DNA from 4 places in the Clostridium sp. BJN0001 genome. Region 2 is predicted to be linked to each of the others. Evidence: a T-box and tRNA genes for the amino acid it is inferred to sense, from the RefSeq annotation. Region 2 holds a T-box; the other regions hold tRNA genes.
What was found. A T-box is a leader RNA that pairs with one kind of tRNA and senses whether it is charged. The one in region 2 lies ahead of leuS (leucine--tRNA ligase), so its partner is inferred to be a tRNA-Leu.

Region 1 (5,966 bases), 340 kb from region 2:
TATCCTGCAAATTTTTGAGAAGCTCTTACCCAATCGCTTCCAAACCATTTTTGCCATGCTGCCTCATCAGTTTTATCCATATAATTCTGATCTGAATCAGGTGTAATTTTATCAGCACTCTCAAAATAATAATCTTTCCAATTATCTTTAAGTTTTCCATACCCATACTCATCCATATCTTTTAAAGTTGCATATCCTGGATGATTTAAAATAACATCTAATACGACTCTTATTCCATGCTCATGTGCAGTATCTACAAATTCTTTAAAATCTTCTTTTGTTCCCATATTAGCATCGATATTTGTATAATCAAGTGTCCAATATCCATGGTATGAATAAAATTTAAACCCATCTGCTCCTACCCATCCATGTACCTGTTCAAATGGACATGATATCCATAAAGCGTTTACACCAAGGTCATTAAAATATCCTTCGTTAATCTTTTTTGTAAGACCTTTTAAATCTCCACCATGAAATGTTGAAGGTTCTTCTTTATAATTTGAGTATTCATTTCCATCTTGATCAAGTTCTCTTCCATAAGAATGATTATTTGATTCATCTCCATCTAAAAATCTATCTGTAAGTTCAAAGTAAACTGTAGCATTATCCCATGAAAAGTTTTCATTATTAGGATTTTTATTTACTGTATATTCTTTTTTTGCTCCACATCCGCAAAAACATACTACTATTAATAACAGTGAAACAAAAATACTTGTTATCTTCTTAATCATATTTACCCCCCCATTTTTCATTAAAAAATGTCTCATAACAATAAAATTATTATGAGACATATAAAAATCTAAATGATATTTTTAATCTATTAGCCCTTAACAGAACCTGCAACAAGTCCTGATGCAAAGAACTTCTGAGCTACAATTGAAATTATAACAACTGGTAATGATGCCATTATTGCAGCTGCTGAATATTGAGTCCATTTTGCTGAATAGTTATTAGTAATAAATGTTCTCATTCCTGTTGCAATAGTCTGAGTACTAGCATCTTTCATTAATGCAGATGTAAATATGAATTCACTATATGCACCAACGAATGCGAATATGAATATTACTATAAGCATATTCTTTATTAGTGGGAATATTATTTTCCATAATACATCCCAAGTATTAGCGCCATCAATACAAGCTGATTCACAAAGTTCATTAGGAATACCATCCATATATCCCTTCATAAGCCAGATATTATAAGCACTTCCTACTGCAAGTAAGATTATAAGTCCCCAAAGTTTATCCATTAAATTAAATCTATATGCAATTCCTAATATTGCAGGTAATGCCATTGTTGTTGGGAACATCTGTAATATTAATAAAAACATAAGACCAAATCTTCTACCTTTGAATTTTAATTTAGCAAAAGCAAAGGCTGCTGGTACTGTCATTATAAGCTGCACTACTGAAACACTTAAGCATACAAATAATGAGTTTCTAACCCAGATTAAGAAATTTGTATCTCTAACTACTTTTACGTAGTTTTCAAGAGTAAATGTTGTTGGAAATATTGAAGTCTGTGTAAATGAATTTCCTTTTGCCATTGATGCAGATACAACTGCCATTATTGGAATAAGAACAATTACGGCCATAACCCATAAAATAATTCTTGAAAGCCAGGCAACTCTTCTTTCTGCTGGAGTCATTCTTTTTTTGTATACAAGTTCTTCACTTTTTTTTGTGCTCATTATTAATCAACCTCCTCAAATTGTCCTGACATTCTCATCTGAATGTATGAAATAGTTGCTAAGATAACAAATATAATAATACTTATTGTAGAAGCTATTTCAAATCTTCCGAATTGTGTTGAAAGTTTATAGTTTACAGATGATAAAATATCTGTATAACCAGCAAACTGAGTACCTGGTCTTGCAGGACCTCCGCCTGTGATTAAGAACGCTGAACCGAAGTTATTAAAATTAAATGCAAATGATGAAATAAGTAAAGGATAAGCTGTTTGAGCTATTGATGGTAATGTAATTTTCTTAAACTTTGTAAATTTATTAGCTCCATCAACATCAGCTGCTTCATAGTAAACTTCTGGTATTGACTGAAGAGCTCCTAAGCAAATATTCATCATGTAAGGGAATCCTAGCCAAATATTAACTATGATTATCGCACTTCTTGCATATAATGCAGTAGTAAGCCATGGTATCGGTTTTGAAATAAAGTGTAATGCCATAAGTAAATTATTTATAGCACCATAACTTCCATTTAAAAGTCCTTGCCATGAAAGTATTGCAACTGTTGCAGGTAGTGCCCATGGAATGATTAATATTGCTTTGTAAAAGTTTCTTTCTCTTATATTTGGATTATTTAATAGTATAGCCATAAATAGTCCTAAGAAGAAACATCCAAGTGTTGAAAGTATTGCAAAGACAACTGTCCATATAAATACAGGGAAGAATACCTCACTAAAAGGTCCTTTGAATACTTCAATAAAATTTGCTATTCCGACAAAACTTATATTATCCTGTGAATACATAGTATAATCTGTAAAGGCAATATATACTGTATATATTATTGGCATTACAGTAAAAATAATTATAGATATAAGTGCTGGTGATAAATATCCTAATGCTCTTAATAAGTGATCTTTTTTAGGTTTATTAGAATTCTTTTTGCTCATTTATTTTCCTCCTTCTTTCTCGGTCAAGTAATAAGTTCTCATAATAAAATTAATAATTCGAACATCATTATGTAAACATTTAATCAGTCCAATTATTATATAAGAGGAGGTTATGCCTCCTCTTATATTTCTCTATATAATTAAATTTTGGAACTTATTTCTGTTGAGCAATTCCTTCTTTAATCTGAGCTACAATTTGATCTCCGCAAGCTTGAGCATCTAATTGTCCACTTACAAGAGCTTTGATTCCATCTTCACCTGGTCCCCACATAGCTTGTACTTCTGAAATATTAGGCATTGGTGTAGCAAGTTTAGCTTGTGCTAGGAACTGATCCATGTTTTCTCTATTCTTAAATGTATCACTTTCAACACCTGCTTTAGTTGCTGGAATTCTGTTTCCTTTTTCAACTAATGCATCTGTTGAATTTTCAGTTAAGTATTTAACTAATTTCCAAGCTAAATCTTTATTCTTAGATTTAGAACTTACAAATGCAGCCTGAACTCCCATGAATGTTGAAACGTTCTTTCCACCTAATGTTGGCATTGGAACAACTCCAAAGTTAACTCCTGCATCCTTAAATGTCTGTATATCCCAAGGTCCTGAAATATAGAATGCACTAGCTCCTGATTGGAAATCTCCTTTAGCGATATCATCTGTAATATCTGGTGCCATTAATTCATTTTTAACAACTAAATCTTGAATGAATTGATATCCTTTAACAGCTCCTTCATTTCCAAGTCCAATATCTGATGGATCTAATGTTCCGTTATTATCTTTAAATACATATCCACCCTGTGCTGATAAAAATCCAAATGATCTATAGAAATCAGCTACTGCATATCTAAATCCTACTGTCTTTCCTAATTCTACAACTTCTTCCATAGTCTTTGGAACTTCTTTAACCTTGTCCTTATTATAGAATAAAGCAATTGTTTCCTGAGCTATTGGAACTGCATATTGTTTTCCATCTAATGTAACTGCATCTACAACATTCTTTGAAGTGTATTCATCCTCATTAATAATTCCTTCTGGAACTTCTGCAAGTGTTCCTGCTTTTTGGAATGTTCCTAAGTTATCATTAGCAAGTCCAAACATTATGTCTGGTCCTTTAGAACTATTTGCAGCTTGTATAAAAGCCTGCATGTCAGATTTATCTGCTTGTAACTTAACAGCTACTCCGTTATCTTTTGACCACTTCTCTACTACTGGCTGAAGTGCTTCAACTTCTGCATCTGTAAGATGTGACCATACTGTTAATGTTTTATCTTCACCTTCAGATTTGCTTGAACCACAACCTGCTAATGTACCAGCAGCTAATGTTGCGGCCATAACTAATGCTAACATTTTTGTCTTCTTAATCATTTTTAATTCCCCCTAGTTAGTAAAATAAAGTTCAAATTTATATTTAACTTAATAAAAATTAAGTTATAATCAAGATTTGTAAAATGGAATCGATGCCGAAATAGATAAAATAATTTTGCTACCTTAATAATATGATAGCATATAAGCACTAAATTCTTCCATTTAATCTCTTATTTAATTGTTTACATTGGCTTAATAAAGTGCCTGCTTTTGTTAACCTTTACACATAGTATAATACTTTTCATTTAGTTTTTCAATACTATTTATAAAAATTTTTATATGATTTTACAACTTTTTTTTATTGATATAAATATATTTTTATGGTATTATATTTAATGTTATTTGCCGCTGTGATGGAACTGGCAGACGTGGCGGACTCAAAATCCGCTGGTAGTGATATCGTACCGGTTCGAATCCGGTCAGCGGCACCATTAGACCTAATTTTCGATAAGAGAAAGTTAGGTCTTTTTTATTGTATTTTGTGATATAAAGGAGTGGAATGATTCAAATGGAATCTATTGTTTTTCTGTTGTTAATTATTTCTGGCGTACTAATCTTTAATGAAATTTCAGCATTAAAGAAACGTGTCAAAAGTCAAGAAGAACGAATAAATCAATTAGCCAAACTTACCGGTTATGATAATCTCTCATCTTATTGGGTTTCCGATGAAGTAAAACAGCTTGCAACTCATCTGAAGCAAGCAGGAAAAGAAGTAAAAGCTGTTAAAACAATTCGTGAGCACACGCAAATGTCTTTAATTGAAGCTAAAAAATATGTAGATGCATTAGATTAAATTGGAACTAAGGACTTTTAGAAGATTATGAGCATAATCTTCTATCCTCGTATAAAAACAGGCTCGCATCTACAACTACCAGCTTAATCAAGCAAAAAAAGCTGTATTAAATTAATATCTTAATTTAATACAGCCTTTTTGATTTAATTAATTCAAAAAATATATACTTTAATATAATATATGTCCACCCTTTTATTCTATATAGTATAATTTAAGTAAAAGAAATGGGGTTAGCAAGATGAAAATAGGTTTTATGCAATTTGATGTTAAACATAATTCTAAAGAAAATATTAATGTTATTGATTCACTTATTAATAATAATACTGCTGATTTATGGGTACTACCTGAATTATGCACATCTGGTTATCTTTTTAAAGATAAAAATGAATTAAAACAATTTGCACAAGAAATAAATAATAGCAGTATAGTTAACGATATGAAAAAAATTTCTAAGAAACATAATTGTGCAATTATTTTTGGTATGCCAGAATTGGAAAATAATAAAATTTATAACACTGCTGTCATTGTTGACAATAATAAGTATATTGGTAAATACCGAAAAATTCATCTATCAGATTTAGAAAAAAAATTATTTTCACGTGGCAAAGAAAATAAAGTATTTGACGTTAGGGGAATTAAAATTGGAGTTCAGATATGTTTTGATTTATGGTTTCCTGAAATATCAAGAGAACAAATTTTACAAGGTGCAAATCTTTTATGTGCACTTTCAAATTTTGGAGGTAATACAAGCTTTGATATTGCTCGAATAAGAGCTATAGAAAATTTAACACCACTTGTATTATGTAATAGAGTCGGCAATGAAAATTTATCCAACATAGATGCATACTTTTTAGGTAAAAGTACAATTTTTGATAAATCCGGCACCAAATTAACTGATGCAATTAAAAATGAAGTTATTGTAAGTATTTCTGAAATAGAAACAAGTAATTTAAAATCTAATATTATTTGCAGTAATTTTGAAAAAGAAATAAACTTCCATCATCTTTTAAATAAAAAAGACGTTATAAGATAATTACATTCAAAATCTTATAACGCCTTCTTTAATTTATAGCTTAATTCTTTTTAATCTAGTTTATACATTTTAGCTTCGTATGGTCTTAATTTTATATTATTAATATTATTTTCTTTAATATCATAATTTGAAATTAATAATTCTTT
Region 2 (5,966 bases):
TTTAAGTAACATGGATTATTTAGGTGACTTTATATATGAAAAGTTATAAATATGTCGATATAAAATTCACTCTTAGTATTCTGCTTGTAATAAGCATAGTTGCGAATATTTATTATTTTGTTATAAATAGGAGCTATAGATATGAATCTGAGAAATATGCATATACTGCAATAACTGATATACGTGATAAAAATGAAATTAATTATAATATTATTAATAAAGGAATACAGGCTGGTTTTATAAGCAATACGAATTTATTAAGGTTATATAAAAATTATGAAAGTATAGATTCTGATTTAGTATTACTAGGGAAGCAGTATTCTGAACATGTAAAAGAATCAATCCCATTTTTTTATAAAAAGATAGACAAGGTTAAAGTGTTTGATAAATTAGAATATGATAATATTACAGAATATATTTTATCAAATCTTAATGAAACAATGGAAACTGAAGAAAAAGGTCTTACTTTAGGAAGTAATGAAACTTATTATGCTGATGTTTTATCTAAGATGGCAACTGAACTTAAAACTTACTTTGAAGATTTTGATAATAAGTATCTTCAGAATATTCCAGCTGAAAAGAGAGAAAAGATTATAATAAATAAACATTATTGGATAGATATGATTAATGGAATGAGTAATATAAATGAAAAATATGGAAATGTTGAATGGAAACTTAAAGAAGAAATTAATAAGGAAGAGAGTAGTGAAAAATAAAAAATAAAAAGGCTGACTTAATTTAAGTCAGCCTATAGATATAAATTTAATAATCTTTAGTTAATTATTTTAGTGACATCCAGAACAATCTCCACTACATCCACAAGATGGAGGAGCGATAACTGGCTTTAATGATAAACCGTATTCGTTGTTATCAATGATAAATCCGCCGAATTCATCAATTAAATCTTTCTGCATTATAAATGTTATATCATTTACTGTTTCTGTTACATCATCTTCTGATGGTTTTGAAACAGATATGTTAAATGCTGGACCACTGCATGAATTTCCTGCAAAATTTATTCTTATATTAAAGTCGCTAATATTATTTTCTTCTAGAAAAGATTTAAATTCGTTATAAGATTCTTCACTAATTGTAATTTTTTTAATATCACTCATTATAGTACACCTCTTTCTTTAATCTTGATTTACTGAATTCAGTATATCATATATAATTAAAAATAAAAAGAGATTTTATCATTTAAGGAGAAGCAATGAAACCGTACAGTTATGATTATGCATTAGAGCAGATGAAATTATTCAATAGTTTAATAAAAGAAAAGTCTTTTGGAAAATGTTCAATTGAGAAAAAGACTGAATACGCTTTAGAAGATGAAGGATATATGTATAAAATACATAAGAAAACCAAGTCTAACCATATAATTTTAAAAAATGGTGAAGAAGTTCTTATGGATCTTTGCAAAAAAGAAATTCAAGGTGCATTTGTATCTATAAAGATGGCTAAAGGCAAAGTAGCTGTTGCAGGACTTGGTCTTGGATATGTACCTTATATTATGGCTCTTAAAAAAGAAGTCAGTAAGGTAATAGTTTATGAGAAAAATAAAGACGTTATAGAGTTATATAATAGAAATTTTAAATATAATCCTAAAATAGATATTATAAACATAGATGCTTTTGAAGCGAAATCAGAACATTTTGATTTTTATTATGTCGATATATATAATTATGAATTATCAGATAAAGTAGTTTATGATTATGAAAAACTTAATAAACTTCATCAAATTGAAGAATATTCTTTTTGGGGTATAGAACATTTTCTACTTAGCTGTAATTATAACGATATAATGTTTGTATATCTTCCAGAAGGATGGGCATATATGGCAAAATTCATGTATGGTGAACTTGAATCACACGGATATTTAGATTATTACTATCCACTTGATGCGGATTTAGTAAGAGATGTGTTGATGAAATTTAAAAAAATACTAAATTAATTGACAAACGACAAAGCACAAAGGACAAAGGACAAAGAGGGAAGTTTCTGCTCAAAGTCGCAGAAACTAAAATATATGAGCTTTCGCGTTCAGGCGAAAGCTTATTTTTTGCGTAAAAACGCAAAAAACCATAAATTGAAATTCCTGCGGAATTTCCACCTCATTTGTCATTTGTCCTTTGAAAGTTTGTCATTTGAAATTATTTTGCAACTATATTAACAAGTCTTCCTTTTATTACAATAACTTTAACTATATTCTTTCCTTCTGTAGCTTTAACTATATTTTCATCTTTAAGAGAAATTTCTTTTATTTCATCTTCAGATGCATCTGACGCAATAGTTACTTTTGATTTTATTTTTCCGTTTACCTGAATTGCAATTTCAACTTCATCTTTAACAAGTGCTTTTTTATCAAAGTCAGGCCATTTTTCATTAAAGATTGATGTATTATGTCCCATAAGATTCCACATTTCTTCTGAAAAATGAGGTGCAAATGGTGCTAATATCTTTATAAGATCATTAACGGTATCAGTAAGTAGTGATGCGTTTATATTCTTTGATTGAGTATATTTATTTAATGAATTTACAAATTCCATTATTCTTGCGATTGATGTGTTAAATTGCATCTTCTCAGCATCTTCGCCGCATCCTTTTATGCTTGAATTTCTCCAGTAGTTTAATTCTTTTTCATCAGATGAGATTGAATCATTTTTTCCTTTATTTTGATCAATTAATTCTTTGCAAGATTCAATAATTCTTTCCATTCTGTCAACGAACTTAGAAATTGATTTAATTCCATCATCGCTCCATGCACCACCTTCTGAATATGCAAAACCAAATTCAAGGTACATTCTAAATACATCAGCACCATACATCTTTATATATTTATCAGGTGAAATTGTATTTCCTTTTGATTTACTCATTTTAAGTCCGTCTGGTCCAAGAATTAAGCCTTGATGTCTTAAACTTAAGAATGGTTCATCAAATTTTAAGTATCCCATATCTCTTAAAGCTTTAGTTACAAATCTTGCATATAATAAATGCATACATGCATGTTCTGGTCCACCTACATATTTATCTACTGGAAGCATCTTGTTTATTATTTCAGGATCAAAAGGCATATCAGCATTTTTGTTATCAGGATATCTTAAGTAATACCATGAAGAACATACAAATGTATCAAGTGTATCAGGATCTCTTTTTGCAGGTCTTCCACAAACAGGACAAGTTGTATTCATAAATTTCTCTGACTTACTAAGAGGTGATTTTCCATCAGGAGTAAATTCAACATCATATGGAAGCTCAACTGGTAATTGATCTTCAGGTACAGGAACTATTCCACAGTGATCACAGTGTATAACAGGAATAGGTGCTCCCCAGTATCTTTGTCTTGAAACGAGCCAGTCACGAAGTCTATAATTTACTTTCATCTTTCCGTTTTTCTCTTTTTCAAGTTCTTCAATTAATTTTTTCTTAGCTTCTGTAGTTTCAAGTCCATCAAATTTTCCTGAATTAACTAAATATCCATGTTCACAATAAGGAAGCTCAGGATCAGTATGGTCTTTATTTGTTATTACTCTTTCTATTGGAAGATTAAATTTTGTAGCAAATGCAAAATCTCTTTCATCATGAGCAGGAACAGCCATAACGCATCCTGTACCATATGTAGAAAGAACGTAATCTGAAATCCATATTGGAACTTCACGTCCGTTTATAGGATTTATAGCATAAGAACCAGTAAATACACCGCTTTTTTCTTTAGTTATAGATTGTCTTTCTATTTCTGACTGTTTTGCAGCATATACTTTATAATCTTCGACAGATTTTTTATTTTCGTCAGTAGTTAATTTGTCTACTAATTTATTTTCTGGAGCAAGAACTACATATGTAACTCCGTTTAATGTATCTGCTCTTGTTGTAAATACTGAAAAATCTAAATCTGAATCTTTAACTTTAAATTTAACTTCTGCACCATAAGAACGTCCAATCCAATGTTTCTGCATTGCTTTAGTTTTTTCTGGCCAGTCTAAAGTATCAAGTTTATCTATAAGTTCATCTGCATAATCAGTTATTTTAAAGAACCACTGAGTAAGATCTTTTCGTACAACTTCTGTTCCACATCTTTCACAGCATCCATCAACAACCTGTTCATTTGCAAGAACTGTGTTACATGAAGGACACCAGTTTACAGGTGCATTTTTTCTGTATGCAAGATTATGTTTATATAATTGAAGAAATAACCATTGAGTCCATTTATAATATTCAGGCATACATGTTATAACTTCATTTTCCCAGTTGAACATTGCACCCATTGATTTTAACTGTTTTTCCATTGTATCAATGTTTTTAAGAGTTGAATCTTTTGGATGAATTCCTGTTTTTATTGCATAGTTTTCAGCAGGAAGTCCGAAAGCATCAAAGCCCATTGGTTGAAATACATTGTATCCATGCATTCTCTTAAATCTTGCCCATGTATCAGCAGGTGCATAATTAAACCAATGTCCTGCATGAAGCTGAGCTCCTGATGGGTATGAGAACATTTCAAGAGTATATAATTTTTTGTCTAATTTACTAGGATCAAACTTATAAGTTTTGTTTTCTTCCCATATTTTCTGCCATTTAGCATCAATATTAGTTCCGTATTTTTCCATTTAAAAAACCTCCTATAATATAAAAAAAGCTTTCATCTCATAATTGAAGAGACGAAAGCGTAATTTCCGTGGTACCACTCTAATTTAGAAGAAAAATCTTCCCACTTAAAAAATTTTAACGGTATTACCGTACTTGTTTTGCAAGTAAGCTCATAAGATAAGTTCATATAATAATAGTACCGGCTCACAGCATTATACCGGCTCTCTGAAACTATTTTAGAATATTACTACTTCTAATCATAGCTTTATATTAAATTTAACCATATTATATATTAATGTAATAACAAAAGTCAAATTATTTATTATATTTTTTAAAATACATAATAATTGAAATATTGTATATTTTGATATAATATGGAAGGGTAAATATATGAACAAGGGGGATAAAAAATGGATTTATCTTTTGATATGAAAATAGTCCAGAAACAGAAACTTACTCTTACACCTAAGATGAAACAGAAGATAGAAATTCTTCAAATGTCAATGTATGATTTAAGCGAAAAAATAGATGCTGAATTTCAGGAAAATCCTGTAATAGAGATAGATGAAAATTATAAAAAAAATGATGATTTCATGAAGATGTCAGAAAAAATAACGGATGAATATGTGTCACCATTTAATTTTATAGAAAAAAAGAAATCGTTGTCTGAATATCTATATGAACAGATATATGAGGAAAACATAGAGAAAACATATAGAAAAATTTGCATATACATAATAGATTCAATAAATAGTGATGGCTATTTAAAAACATCTTTAGAAGAAATAGCAGAAAAAACAAAAAGAAGTAAGGATGAAGTTTTACATGCTTTAAAAATAGTTCAAAATCTTGAGCCTTTTGGAATTGGAGCTCGCAGCATAAAAGAGTGTTTAATAATTCAAGCAGAAAAATTATTAATATGTGATGAAAATATGAGAAAGATAATAAATAATTATCTTGAAGATATATCAAAATCTAAATTCAAACCGATTTCAGAAAACCTTTTGATATCAGAAAAAGATGTTCAAAGATATTCTGACATGATAAAAAAGCTGGAGCCAAAACCTGCAAGAGGATTTTACACGGGTGATGAAACAGAATTTGTAATTCCAGATGCGAAAATAAAAAATTTAGATGGAAATTTGATAATAATAATGAACGATTCTCTTATTCCGCATTTATCAATAAACGAAACTTATAAAAGTATTTTGAATGAAAAAGAAAATAATGAGACAAAAAAATACATAAAAAAGAATCTTAATAAAGCATTTTTTTTAATGAAAGCGATAGATGATAGAAAGACAACAGTTTATAAGATATTAGAATGTCTTTTAAAAAAGCAGAGAGACTTTTTTAAAAAAGGAAAAAAATACATAAAACCACTC
Region 3 (5,966 bases), 850 kb from region 2:
GTCTCTGGTGATGAAGATGAGTAAAAAGTTCCTACAATAGGAGAATGAATATATAAATCCTCATCATTATCTTCATTTTTTTGATCTTCTTTTTCATCTGTTTCTATATTATCTGATATCTTAACAGTTTCTTTTGGCTTTGACATCTTAATTTCATCAACGCCTTCTTTAAGTGACAATTCTGATAATCCTGTTTCTTTCATTAATTTACATAATTCTTTGATCTTTTCTATATCCATTTCTATTCCCCCTTAAACTTTTAACTAAATAATTTTTCTATTCTTTGAGATGCTACTCTTGGTTTTAATACTTCCTTACACGGAACATGAATCTCTTTTCTAAGTTTTTCATATTGTCTAAGCTGATTAATATAAATCTTTTGCGCCTCATCTACAGTTACTTTTTCAAAACGAACTCTATCTCCTTCTTTAGATTGAACAATTTTTGGTATATCTACACTTATAACTGTAGCTATCTTTGTATATCCCCCAACTGTCTGTCTATCTGCAAGTGCTATTATAGGTTTTCCATGTGCTGGAACCTGAATTGATCCAAACACCATTCCATCAGATATAATATCTGCCCTATTTCTATGTTCAATCTCTTTTCCATCAAGCCTACATCCCATTCTATCGAAATCTGATGTTACTTTATATTCCTCTGACAGAAAAGTTTTTATTCCATCGTTTGTAAAAAAATCATCTTGAGATCCCATCACAACTCTTAATGTAATTTCATTTGAACTGAAATCTTCTTTTTCTAAATGACGTGATAAAAAGTAAGGAATATATCTTTTCTTTACTCTAAACCATATATGATCGCCTTCACGAAGTTTTCTTCCTTTATATCCTCCTGCTGAACATTTTTCATATGTAGATCTGCTTCCCATAAATACAGGAATATCTAATCTGCTTGAAAAAGCTATATATCCATAGCTTCCTGTTTTTGAAGATCCAAATTTTAATACATCACCTTTATGTGCATAAATTGCCGTATACATCGATACTTCTTTATCATTAATTAAAGGAGTAAAATCTCCTCCTGTTATTGATATTATCGTATCTGATGTAAATTCAAGAGTAGGACCTATTAATGCAAATTCTAATACAGCTTCATTTTCAGGATTATCAATAAGCATATTTGCTAGTCTAAACGAACGTCTATCCATAACTCCTGATACAGGAAAACCTACATTCTGATAACCATTTCTACCAAGATCCTGTACCGTAGTAAAAAGACCTGCTTTTAAAATACGTACACCCATAACTTACATCTCTCCTTCTATACATTTGCATTCATATTTTCCTTTTTCGCAAAGTAATTCTATCTCTTTATACCTTTCTTCAGAAATAGGTATAAACCTAATATAATCTCCAGCCTTATATATAAATGGATTTTCTTTATTACTATCATAAGGCTTTACTGGAGTAAGACCTATTATATTCCATCCTCCTGGTGATTCTAAAGGATATATACCTGTTTGAACACCACCAATACCTACAGAACCTCTTTCAATTTTTAATCTTGGATTTTCAAGTCTTGGAGTATTAAGTCTCTTATCCATCCCACCAAGATATGCAAATCCCGGAAGAAATCCAAGCATATATATAAGATAATCTTTTTGTGAATGAATTTTTATTATTTCATCTTCTGTAAGATTCGTATGCTCGACAACTCTTTTCATGTCTGGTCCAAATTTTCCTCCATAACATACTGGTATCTCTACTATTCTCTTTTTTACATTTCCTGCTTCTACATTAATCTCTAATAATTTTTGAAGTTTTTCTTTAATTTCACTATATTTAGTCAAACGTGGATCATAATTTATTAAAGCGGCGCAAAAAGTAGGGATTACATCAGTTACTCCTTTTATAGGATTTTCATTAAGTGCCTGAACAAAGTTTCTAATTTTAAAATTTGTTTCATTACATATTTTATCATCAAACTGGACCATTATAGCTGAATCACCTTCAGCAAAAAATCTAATTTTCCCCATCAAATCATCTCCAAATACCTATTTAAAATTATATAAAAAAAGGCAGCCATTATATGACTGCTACTTCGCTACTAATATTAATTATTATATATTTCAATTGATTATTTGTCAATATAATAATTTTTTCTACAAATTTATATCAATATTTACTTTTTATATGGGTTTACGTGAACCATACAATGTTTTACATTTCCAAAATCATTTTCTATTATATGATGAACACTTTCTGCTATTTTATGTGTTTCAATCAAAGATTTATTACCGTCTGCTGCTATTTCAATATCTACGTATACTTTATTCCCAAATATTCTTGTCCTTATATCATCTATACGTAATACACCAGTTTGATTTAATATTACTTTTCTCATAGAATCTACAATTTTTTTATCACATGATTTATCAACAAGCTTATTTACTGAATCCTTAAAAATATCATATGATGCTTTTACTATAAATATACAAATAACAACACTCGCAACAGAATCTAAAATAGGGAATCCAATTCTCGATCCTAAAATTCCTATAAGTGCTCCAATAGATGAAAGTGCATCTGATCTATGATGCCATGCATCTGCCATAAGTGCACTTGAATTTATTTTTTTAGACGCATTCTTTGTATAACGATACATCCATTCTTTAACTATAATAGATATACTTGCAGCTATAAGTGCAAGTATGCCTGGTATTGCTATATCAATATAATTTCTATAAATTATTTTTTTAATACCTTGATATCCAATGCAAAGGCCTGTACCTAAAAGTACTGCTGCAAGAATTATAGATGCAATACACTCCATTCTTTCATGACCATATTGATGTTCATTATCAGACTTCTTATTAGCAATATTTACTCCAATAATTACAATAAAAGTACTAAATACATCAGATGCAGAATGAACTGCATCTGAAATCATAGCTCCAGATGATGCAAATATTCCAGCCAAAAGCTTAAATATTGATAATATTGTATTTACAACAATACTATTAAAGGACACTTTCATCGCAATTTCTTTTTCATATGCGCTTTTTCTTTTATTTTTTTCTTGTTCCATACCGGTTACCTCCATAATAACAATATATTGTGTAAGATAGCTCTGTGTCACATGCAATTTGTTCCTTTTTTAGATAAAAAAAATCTGTGGAACATAATAGTAAACTACTGTCCCACAGATATATATAACATAATCTGTTGCCATTTATTAACGGGCCCGGCTAACAATAGACTAAAATCTATTGTTTGCTTGCTCAGTTTGTACTGTAGATTTTAATGCAGTGCAAAGAGTATTTTATATCAATAATAATTCCTAAATTTCCTTTTGTCAACGTTTATTTTTAGTGGATATTCTGTTAAAAAATTGAATTTTAGTATTTTTAATAGTATAATGTATTTATATTTTGCAAGTGTGATGCAATTGGCAGACATCCCAGCATCAGAGGCTGGTTTTTATGGGTTCAAGTCCCATCACTCGCACCATTTTGTAACTATATATATAGTATGAAGTTAAACCATATTTGTTTAGCTTTTTTTATTTTATCTAAAATATATCTAAAGTTTTTTATAAATAGTCAAAATCATTGTAGTAAAACATGCTATTCCGCCTATAAAATTTGAAATAGGTTCTGCTAAAAAAACACCTACTATTCTAAGATTGCCTATCCTTGGCAGAATAAAAATCAAAGGAACTACTATTATTATCTTTCTAAAAATAGAAAAAAATATTGCCCTCCCTGATTTTCCAAGACTCGAAAATACAGTTTGTCCAGAAAATTGTAATGCCATCATACAAAAGCCAAAAAAATATATATGCATAGATGGTACTCCTGCTTTTAAAAGATCAACATCTGAATTAAAAATTGAAATAAGCTCTGATGGAAAAACAAATACAATTATCCACGCTATGAGTGTATATACTATCAAAGCAGATGACATATATTTTATACATTCTTTTACACGCTTATATTTTTTAGCTCCATAGTTATAACCCAGAATAGGTTGTGCACTATTTGTAAGACCGCATACAGGCATTGAAATAACTTCTCTTATAGAATTAATTACAGTCATTGCTCCAATATAAATATCGCCACCATAAATTTTAAGATTTATATTACATGACATTTGAACACAGCTATTTGTTACATTCATAATAAAACCTGCAAATCCAAGAAAAAGTATTCTTCTAATTCGTTTCAAACTGAGTCTCATTTTAGATATTTTTATCTTATATTCAGTACGTTTTCCTATTAAAAAAGAAAAAGTCCATACTGCTGATAAAAACTGTGCTATAACAGTTGCTATAGCCGCTCCTTCAACTCCAAGTTTGAATTTAAATATAAAAATAGGATCAAGAATTATATTTATAACAGCTCCTATTAAAACTGTAATCATTCCTACATTTCCAAACCCTTGAGCATTTATAAAACTATTAAGTCCGAGACTTATAGTTACAAAAATAGTTCCTATAAGATAATATGACATATATGAATCAGCATAGATATATGTATTTTCTCCTGCTCCTAAAAAATAAAGAAGCGGTCTTTTAAAAATAAATATAGAAATTGTAAGAAAAATTCCTATAAAAATAAGAAGAATGAAGCTATTTCCTAATATATATTCTGCTTCTTTTCTATTACCTTTTCCTCTTTCTATTGAGAAAAGTGGTGCTCCTCCCATACCTATAAAATTTGCAAATGCAATAACTATCGTTATGATTGGAAAACATATTCCGAGACCAATAAGAGACTCTGTTGCATTATTTGGGATTTTCCCTATAAAAATTCTATCAACTATGTTATAAAGCACATTAATAAGCTGTGCCAAAGTCATTGGCACAGCAAGTTTTATCATCTGATATATTATGTTTCCATTAGAAAAATCTTTACTTTTGATTGTTTTATTTATCATAATGTCATCCTTTATATTATACTGTTTTTTCTTCCTGTCTTATCTTAGATGTTTTTACATTCATAGATATTTTTCCATCTTCTATATAAATTAATCTATCTGTATATTTTACAGCAACTTCGTAATCATGTGTTATAAAAATTGTAGTAACACCTGAAAATGTAAGATTTCTGCATAATTTTAAAAGCTTTCTTATATGTTTTATATCCTGTCCGCTAGTTGGCTCATCAAGAAGAAGTATTTTAGGATTCATTGAAAGTATAGATGCTGCTGCACATCTAAGTCTCTGACCTCCTGAAACTGACTGTGGATGAAATTCTTTTAAATCTTCTATTTCTAATTCTAAAAGTTTATTTTCTGTTATTTCTTTTACTTTTTCTTTAGAATACTTTAAATTCCTAGGTCCAAATGAAACCTCATCATATATTGTATCACACGTAAGCATAAGCTCTGCATTTTGAAATAATATACTGCATGTTCCTGCAAGATTATATGCACTTGTCTTTTTTGTATTTTTTCCGCATATAATAATATCACCTTCACTAGGTTTATAAATTCCAGCCATATGATACATAAGAGTGCTTTTTCCACTTCCGTTATTTCCTAATATTCCTACGATTTCTCCCTCATATATATCAAGATCTATTCCTTTTAAAACCATATTGTTTTTTCTTTTTTTCTTCTTTTTCTCATAAGAATAATAAAGATTTTTAACTTCTATAACCTTCTTTTTATTTTCTAAACTTTGAGGTTTAGAATCCTTATATTTTTTAAATATTTTATGATAATCTATGTTATTTTTTATTGGAATTCTTAATCCTAGATTTTTAAAAACATCAAGTTTAGTCTCAATATTCTTAGCTTTTTCATCAAGAAATATTTTTCCTTTATCCATAACTATAACTCTGTCTGCCCATGAAATAACTTCATGAAGTCTATGCTCAACTAGAATTATTGTCATTCCTTCATCTCTTAAATTTTGTACAACTTTTAAAACTTCACGTGCACCCTTAGGATCAAGCTGACTTATTGGTTCATCTAGTACAAGAATTTCAGGCTTTAGTGAAA
Region 4 (5,885 bases), 150 kb from region 2:
GAAAATGGTAAATACGGTCTTGCTTTTTCTTCTGGTGTTGCTGCTATTACATGCTGTATACATTTATTTAACTCAGGAGATCATATAATTTTATCAGACGACTTATATGGAGGAACAGTAAGGCTTTTTAACGATACTTTTTCACAATACGGAATTACTTGCTCCTTTATAGATACAACAGATACTAAGAAAATAAAAAATTCAATAAAACCTAATACTAAGGCTATTTTTATCGAAACACCTTCTAATCCTCTTTTAAAAGTTACTGATATAAAGGCTGTTTCTGATATCTCAATTCAGAGTAATTTGATATTATTAGTTGATAATACTTTTTTAACTCCATTTTATCAAAAGCCATTAAATTTAGGTGCTGATATTGTTATCCATAGTGGAACAAAATACCTATCTGGACATAATGATTCCCTTTCAGGACTTATTGTTACAAATAAGGAGTTTTTATATAAGAAATTAAAAAATATTCAAATGACAACAGGAGCTATACTTTCTCCTTTTGATTCATGGCTTCTTTTAAGAGGAATAAAGACTTTATCTATACGTCTTAAAAAGTCACAGCAAAATGCTATTAAAATATCTGATTTTTTACAAACTGATCCTAATGTAAGTAAAGTCTATTACACTGGTCTTAAGGATTTCGATGGATATGAAACTAACGCTAAACAATCATCCGGTTTTGGTTCTACCATTTCTTTTAAAGTAAAAGATAAATATATGGTAAAAAAAATACTTGATAACGTAAAAATAATAAGCTTTGCAGAAAGTCTTGGGGGAGTTGAAACATTAATTACATATCCATATACACAGACACATGCAGATGTACCAGATTATATAAAGAAACGTCTAGGAATTGATGAATTCCTTTTAAGAATATCAGTAGGTATTGAAGATTCAGATGACTTAATTAATGATCTTAAAAATGCAATAAATTTATAGAAAATGAGGTGTTAAAAATGAACTTTGCAACAAATTTAATTCACTATAATGGCGATATTGATCCATTAACAGGAGCTGTAAACACTCCTATATATCAGACATCTACTTTTCATCAATCTGATATAAATAATTTTGGCAAATATGATTATTCACGTTCAGGGAATCCTACAAGAGAAGCTCTTGAAAATTTAATAGCACAGCTTGAAGGAGGAAAAAGAGGCTTTGCCTTTTCTTCTGGAATTGCGGGTATATGCTCTGTATTCTCAATTTTTTCAGCAGGAGATCATATTATAGTATGTAGTGACGTTTATGGCGGTACATATAGAGCTATTAGTAAATTATTTTCAAGATTTAATATAGAATTTACTTTTGTCAGTGCAACTAATACAAATGAAATTGTTTCTGCTTTCAAAAAAAATACTAAAGCTATTTACCTTGAAACTCCATCTAATCCTCTTTTAAAAGTTACTGACCTTAGAAGTGCAATAAGCATTGCAAAAGAACATAATGCAATTACAATAGTTGATAATACTTTCATGTCTCCATATTTTCAAAAGCCTTTAAAATTAGGAGCAGATATCGTTATTCATAGTGCTACAAAATTTTTAGGAGGACATAGTGATGTTGTAAGCGGTCTTGTTACAACAAATAACAGTGATCTTGCAGACAGAATATATCAGATTCAAAATACTTTTGGTGCAATTTTAGGCCCACAGGACTGTTATCTTCTCATAAGAGGAATAAAGACATTAAAGGTAAGAATGGATGCGCTTCAATCTAATGCTTATAAATTAGCTTTATGGCTTGAAAAGCAAGAAAAAATTGAAAAAGTATATTACCTTGGTCTTAATTCATGTAAATATAAAAGACTTCATTTTTCACAATCATCTGGAGCCGGAGCTGTGTTATCATTTAAATTCAAAGATTTTAAAACTACTGAACATTTTTTAAATAATATTAAAGGAGTTGCTGTTGCAGTAAGTCTTGGAAGTGTGGAAACAATCGTTTCATATCCTGCTAAGATGAGCCATGCTTCAATTCCAAGAGAAGAAAGAGAAAAACTTGGTATTTCAGATACTTTAATAAGAGTTTCTGTAGGTCTTGAAGACATACATGATTTGATTAAAAATTTTTCTGCAGCAATATATGAAATATAAGTATATCACTAGTTTTATCTAGACTTAGTACAAAGGACAGTACAAATGACAAACTGTTAAATGACAAATGACAAAGAATGTGGAAATTCCGTTGGAATTTCATTTTATGTATTTTGAGATTCTCTCAAAATATAAAAGCTTTCGCCTGAACGCGAAAGCTCAATATATTTTAGTTTCTGCGATTTGAGCAGAAACATCCCCCTTTGTCATTTGTCATTTGTGCTTTGTCCTTTAGTATGTCCTTTGTCATTTAGTATAAAGACTGTTTTTATATGTGTATTTTAACTATCATTTAAGGGAATTATACTCATAACTCTCTATAATAATTATTTCTTTTGGTTAGCAACAACAATAGCTATTGTAGTAGCTACTACAGCACAAAACAATATAAGCCACGAATTTGGATGCATTTTTGACCCTACACTATATAATATTTATTTTATCACTAATATACAAAAAAGACTGTTTTTAATAACTCATTAAAAACAGTCTATAAAATACTCTGCTTGGTGCAGATGAAGGGACTTGAACCCATACGACCTTTCAGTCACTAGACCCTTAATCTAGCGCGTCTGCCGATTCCGCCACATCTGCATAAGCTTATTATAGTATTTTTATTTTAATTTTTCAAGTCTTTTTTAATATTTTTTTATTTATTCATATCTTAGAGCTTCAATAGGATCAAGTGATGCTGCCTTTTTTGCAGGGTAATATCCAAAGAAAACTCCTATTGCCATTGAGAAGGTAAAACTTATAATTACTGCTGGAATAGATATTGATATAGGTGATTTTAAAAGAAGTGAAGTCACTATTCCTGCCATAACTCCAAGTATTATTCCTATTGTTCCTCCAATTGTACATATTATAACTGACTCTGTTATAAACTGCATTTTTATCTGGCTGCTCTTTGCACCAAGTGCTTTTCTCGTTCCTATCTCCTTTGTCCTCTCAGTAACAGAAACAAGCATGATATTCATAACTCCTATTCCTCCAACTAATAAGGCTATTGCAGCAATTACTGATATTCCAATAGATATAGTTGAAAGAACTTTTGTTATACTCTGTGCCTCTTCCCTATTATTAAATACTTTCAAATTGAATTTCTTATTATTTTTATATAATTTATCTCCATATTTTTCAATATCTTTTACAAGGTTCTGAGCATCAACATTATCAACTGGTGTAAGTGAAAAATAAGCAAAATTCTTATCATCTTTCCCAAGAGTTACTGGTACATATAAATCTGTTGTAACATCTTTTTCGCTTACTGAGCCTCCTCCACCCAAAAGTGAATTTGATTCATATTTATAGACACCTGCTATCTGATATGTTTCTATATTATCATCAACATAAACCTTTATCTCTTTTCCTAAAGGATTTTTGTCTTTAAACATATTATTTGCAAATTTATCTGATATTACAGCTATTTTTTTTGCTCCTTTTACATCTCTTTCATTTATAAATCTTCCCTTTATCATCTTTACATTTTGAACTGTTTCGTAGCCTGTACTAACGCCTCTAATTCTTACATTTGCATATAGTTTTTCGTCTTTTGCTTTTCCAGTTCCCTGTATATATTCCATTGATACAGCTTTTATTCTATCTGAAAACACATTTTGTAAATTATCTATCTGACTTTTAGTAAGCAAATCACTATCTTCAGGGTTTAAATAATAACCTTCATTTTGATTCTGATTTCTTTGTGCGACTTCAACTTCCATATTATTAGCGCCCATTGTGTCGAGTTTTGCAGATACTGTTGATGTTATTGCATTTCCTATAGAAACAATTCCTATTACAGACGATATTCCTATTATTATTCCAAGCATTGTTAAAAATGAACGCATCTTACTCGCTTTTATTCCTGCTATTGCAAGCATTATATTTTCTTTTAGAAACATTTTTTATCACCATCTTCATATCTTTTTTTATAATTTTCATTTTTCTCTTCAGATACGATCCTTCCATCTCTTATTGTGATAAGTCTTTCTGTTTCATCTGCAAGATCTCTATTATGCGTTATTAAAACTATCGTCTTTCCTTCAAGTTCATGCACTTTATGAAATATATCCATAACAAGTCTTCCTGTAGCAGAATCAAGTGCTCCTGTAGGTTCATCTGCAAGTATTATTTCAGGATCATTAGAAAGTGCTCTTGCTATAGCAACCCTCTGTTTCTGTCCACCTGATAATTCATTTGGCTGATGAAACATTCTTTCTTCCATTCCTACAAGCTTTAAAAGTTCTTTTGCCCTATTAGATCGCACTTTTGATGGAACACCTGCATAAAGCATTGGAAGCTCAACATTTTTAAGTGCAGTGCTTCTTGGAATAAGATTAAATGTCTGAAATACAAATCCTATCTTGCTGTTTCTTATATCTGATAAGCCATCATCTGAAACTTCACTCATATCAGAATCATCTAAAATATACGTTCCCTCAGTTTGTCTATCAAGTGCACCTATAATATTCATAAGTGTACTTTTACCAGAACCTGAAGGACCTATTATAGATACAAATTCACCTTTTTTTACAGTCATATTTATATCTTTTAATATATCAAGCTGAGTTTCAGATCCAACATGGTAGCTCTTAGAAATATTTTTCATTTCAATTACATTACTCATATTATCTACTCCTTAGAAACTTCTATCACATCAGAAGGTTTAACATTTGATGGATCATTTATTATAAGCATTCCTTCTTCTAAATCATCACCAGAAACTTCTGTATAAAAATCAGATTCTATTCCTATATTTACAGCAATCCTTTCTACAATATATTTACCTTCTTCATTTTTCTGTGCTACATAAACGCATGTTCCTTCATCATCATCAACTATCGCATCTGACGATGCATTTAAAACATCATCTTTACTATTTATTATTATATTAAGTCTTGCACTCATTCCTGATAAAATATTTTCATTATCTTCATCTATTGAAATCTTAGCCATAAACCCTGAAGAAGTAGTTGAAGCAGATGCTCCATTTTTATTATCTCCTCCCTGAGACTGCATAGAAGTTATCATATTTGCTCCACTTTGAATGGATTTATCTAAACTTATTATTTTTCCAGGAATAACTTCATCATCTGTTGCATCTGTTTTTATCTCAACGTCTTGTCCAACTTCTATATCTGGTCTATCAATTTCTTTTATTGAAGCTGTAACTTCTTTATGATTTAAATCTTCAATTGTAAATAGTGTTCCTGCTGCAGGATTGCCCACTTTTGCATTAACTTTTACAACTGTTCCATCCTCTGGTGCTGTTATTGTGCATTTTTCAATCTCAAGTTCCTGTTTTTCTATAGATATGTCTTTACTTTTGTCATCTGCATCATTTATAGCAGAATCATAAGCTGACTTTGCATCTGTTATAGAGTTATTAAAATTTGATTTTGCCTGTGAAAGTGCATTTTCTGCTTTTGAAAGTTCACTTTCTGCATTGTTATAATCATTTTCTTTTTCATCAAGTGTACTTTCTGAAACAGCTCCTGCATCATATAAAATTTTATTCTGCTCATAAATTTTCTTTTTACTATGTACATTATTTAAGGCAGAATTTACAGACTCCTGTGCATTTTTTATCTCTGTATCAGATTCTTTCGCATTTTTATATTTATTAAGTGCAGCATCTGCTTTTATTTTATTTGCATTTTCAAATGTTCCTGCCTGCTCTTTTGCAAGTTCAAGATCCTTTTCAAGTTCTGATGAATCTAAAATGGCAAGTACATCTCCTTTTTTAACTTCATCGCCTTCTTTTACCTTTACTTCTTT

Region 1: it encodes a tRNA-Leu, which carries the amino acid that the T-box ahead of leuS (leucine--tRNA ligase) is inferred to sense. The anticodon was not compared.
Region 3: it encodes a tRNA-Leu, which carries the amino acid that the T-box ahead of leuS (leucine--tRNA ligase) is inferred to sense. The anticodon was not compared.
Region 4: it encodes a tRNA-Leu, which carries the amino acid that the T-box ahead of leuS (leucine--tRNA ligase) is inferred to sense. The anticodon was not compared.

Annotation. Positions count from the first base shown of each region.
Region 1 covers NZ_CP094971.1:839,280-845,245, reverse strand. Annotated here, with positions in the region: gene MTX53_RS04020 (alpha-amylase family glycosyl hydrolase) at 1-731, opposite strand, end outside; gene MTX53_RS04015 (ABC transporter permease subunit) at 821-1,690, opposite strand; gene MTX53_RS04010 (sugar ABC transporter permease) at 1,693-2,631, opposite strand; gene MTX53_RS04005 (maltose ABC transporter substrate-binding protein) at 2,786-3,994, opposite strand; tRNA gene MTX53_RS04000 (tRNA-Leu) at 4,339-4,425, shown strand; gene MTX53_RS03995 (hypothetical protein) at 4,503-4,787, shown strand; gene MTX53_RS03990 (carbon-nitrogen hydrolase family protein) at 5,026-5,820, shown strand; partial or broken gene MTX53_RS03985 (alpha-amylase family glycosyl hydrolase) at 5,871-5,966, opposite strand, start outside.
Region 2 covers NZ_CP094971.1:498,105-504,070, forward strand. Annotated here, with positions in the region: gene MTX53_RS02370 (hypothetical protein) at 36-716, shown strand; gene MTX53_RS02375 (HesB-like protein) at 786-1,106, opposite strand; gene MTX53_RS02380 (hypothetical protein) at 1,211-1,951, shown strand; gene leuS (leucine--tRNA ligase) at 2,151-4,601, opposite strand; T-box leader at 4,646-4,851, opposite strand; gene rpoN (RNA polymerase factor sigma-54) at 4,992-5,966, shown strand, end outside.
Region 3 covers NZ_CP094971.1:2,339,992-2,345,957, forward strand. Annotated here, with positions in the region: gene accB (acetyl-CoA carboxylase biotin carboxyl carrier protein) at 1-239, opposite strand, end outside; gene MTX53_RS11365 (biotin-dependent carboxyltransferase family protein) at 260-1,264, opposite strand; gene pxpB (5-oxoprolinase subunit PxpB) at 1,268-1,996, opposite strand; gene MTX53_RS11375 (cation diffusion facilitator family transporter) at 2,143-3,048, opposite strand; NiCo riboswitch at 3,154-3,255, opposite strand; tRNA gene MTX53_RS11380 (tRNA-Leu) at 3,394-3,470, shown strand; gene MTX53_RS11385 (MATE family efflux transporter) at 3,543-4,898, opposite strand; gene MTX53_RS11390 (ABC transporter ATP-binding protein) at 4,915-5,966, opposite strand, start outside.
Region 4 covers NZ_CP094971.1:346,883-352,767, reverse strand. Annotated here, with positions in the region: gene MTX53_RS01775 (PLP-dependent aspartate aminotransferase family protein) at 1-951, shown strand, start outside; gene MTX53_RS01770 (aminotransferase class I/II-fold pyridoxal phosphate-dependent enzyme) at 969-2,108, shown strand; tRNA gene MTX53_RS01765 (tRNA-Leu) at 2,616-2,702, opposite strand; gene MTX53_RS01760 (ABC transporter permease) at 2,762-4,009, opposite strand; gene MTX53_RS01755 (ABC transporter ATP-binding protein) at 4,000-4,734, opposite strand; gene MTX53_RS01750 (efflux RND transporter periplasmic adaptor subunit) at 4,740-5,885, opposite strand, start outside.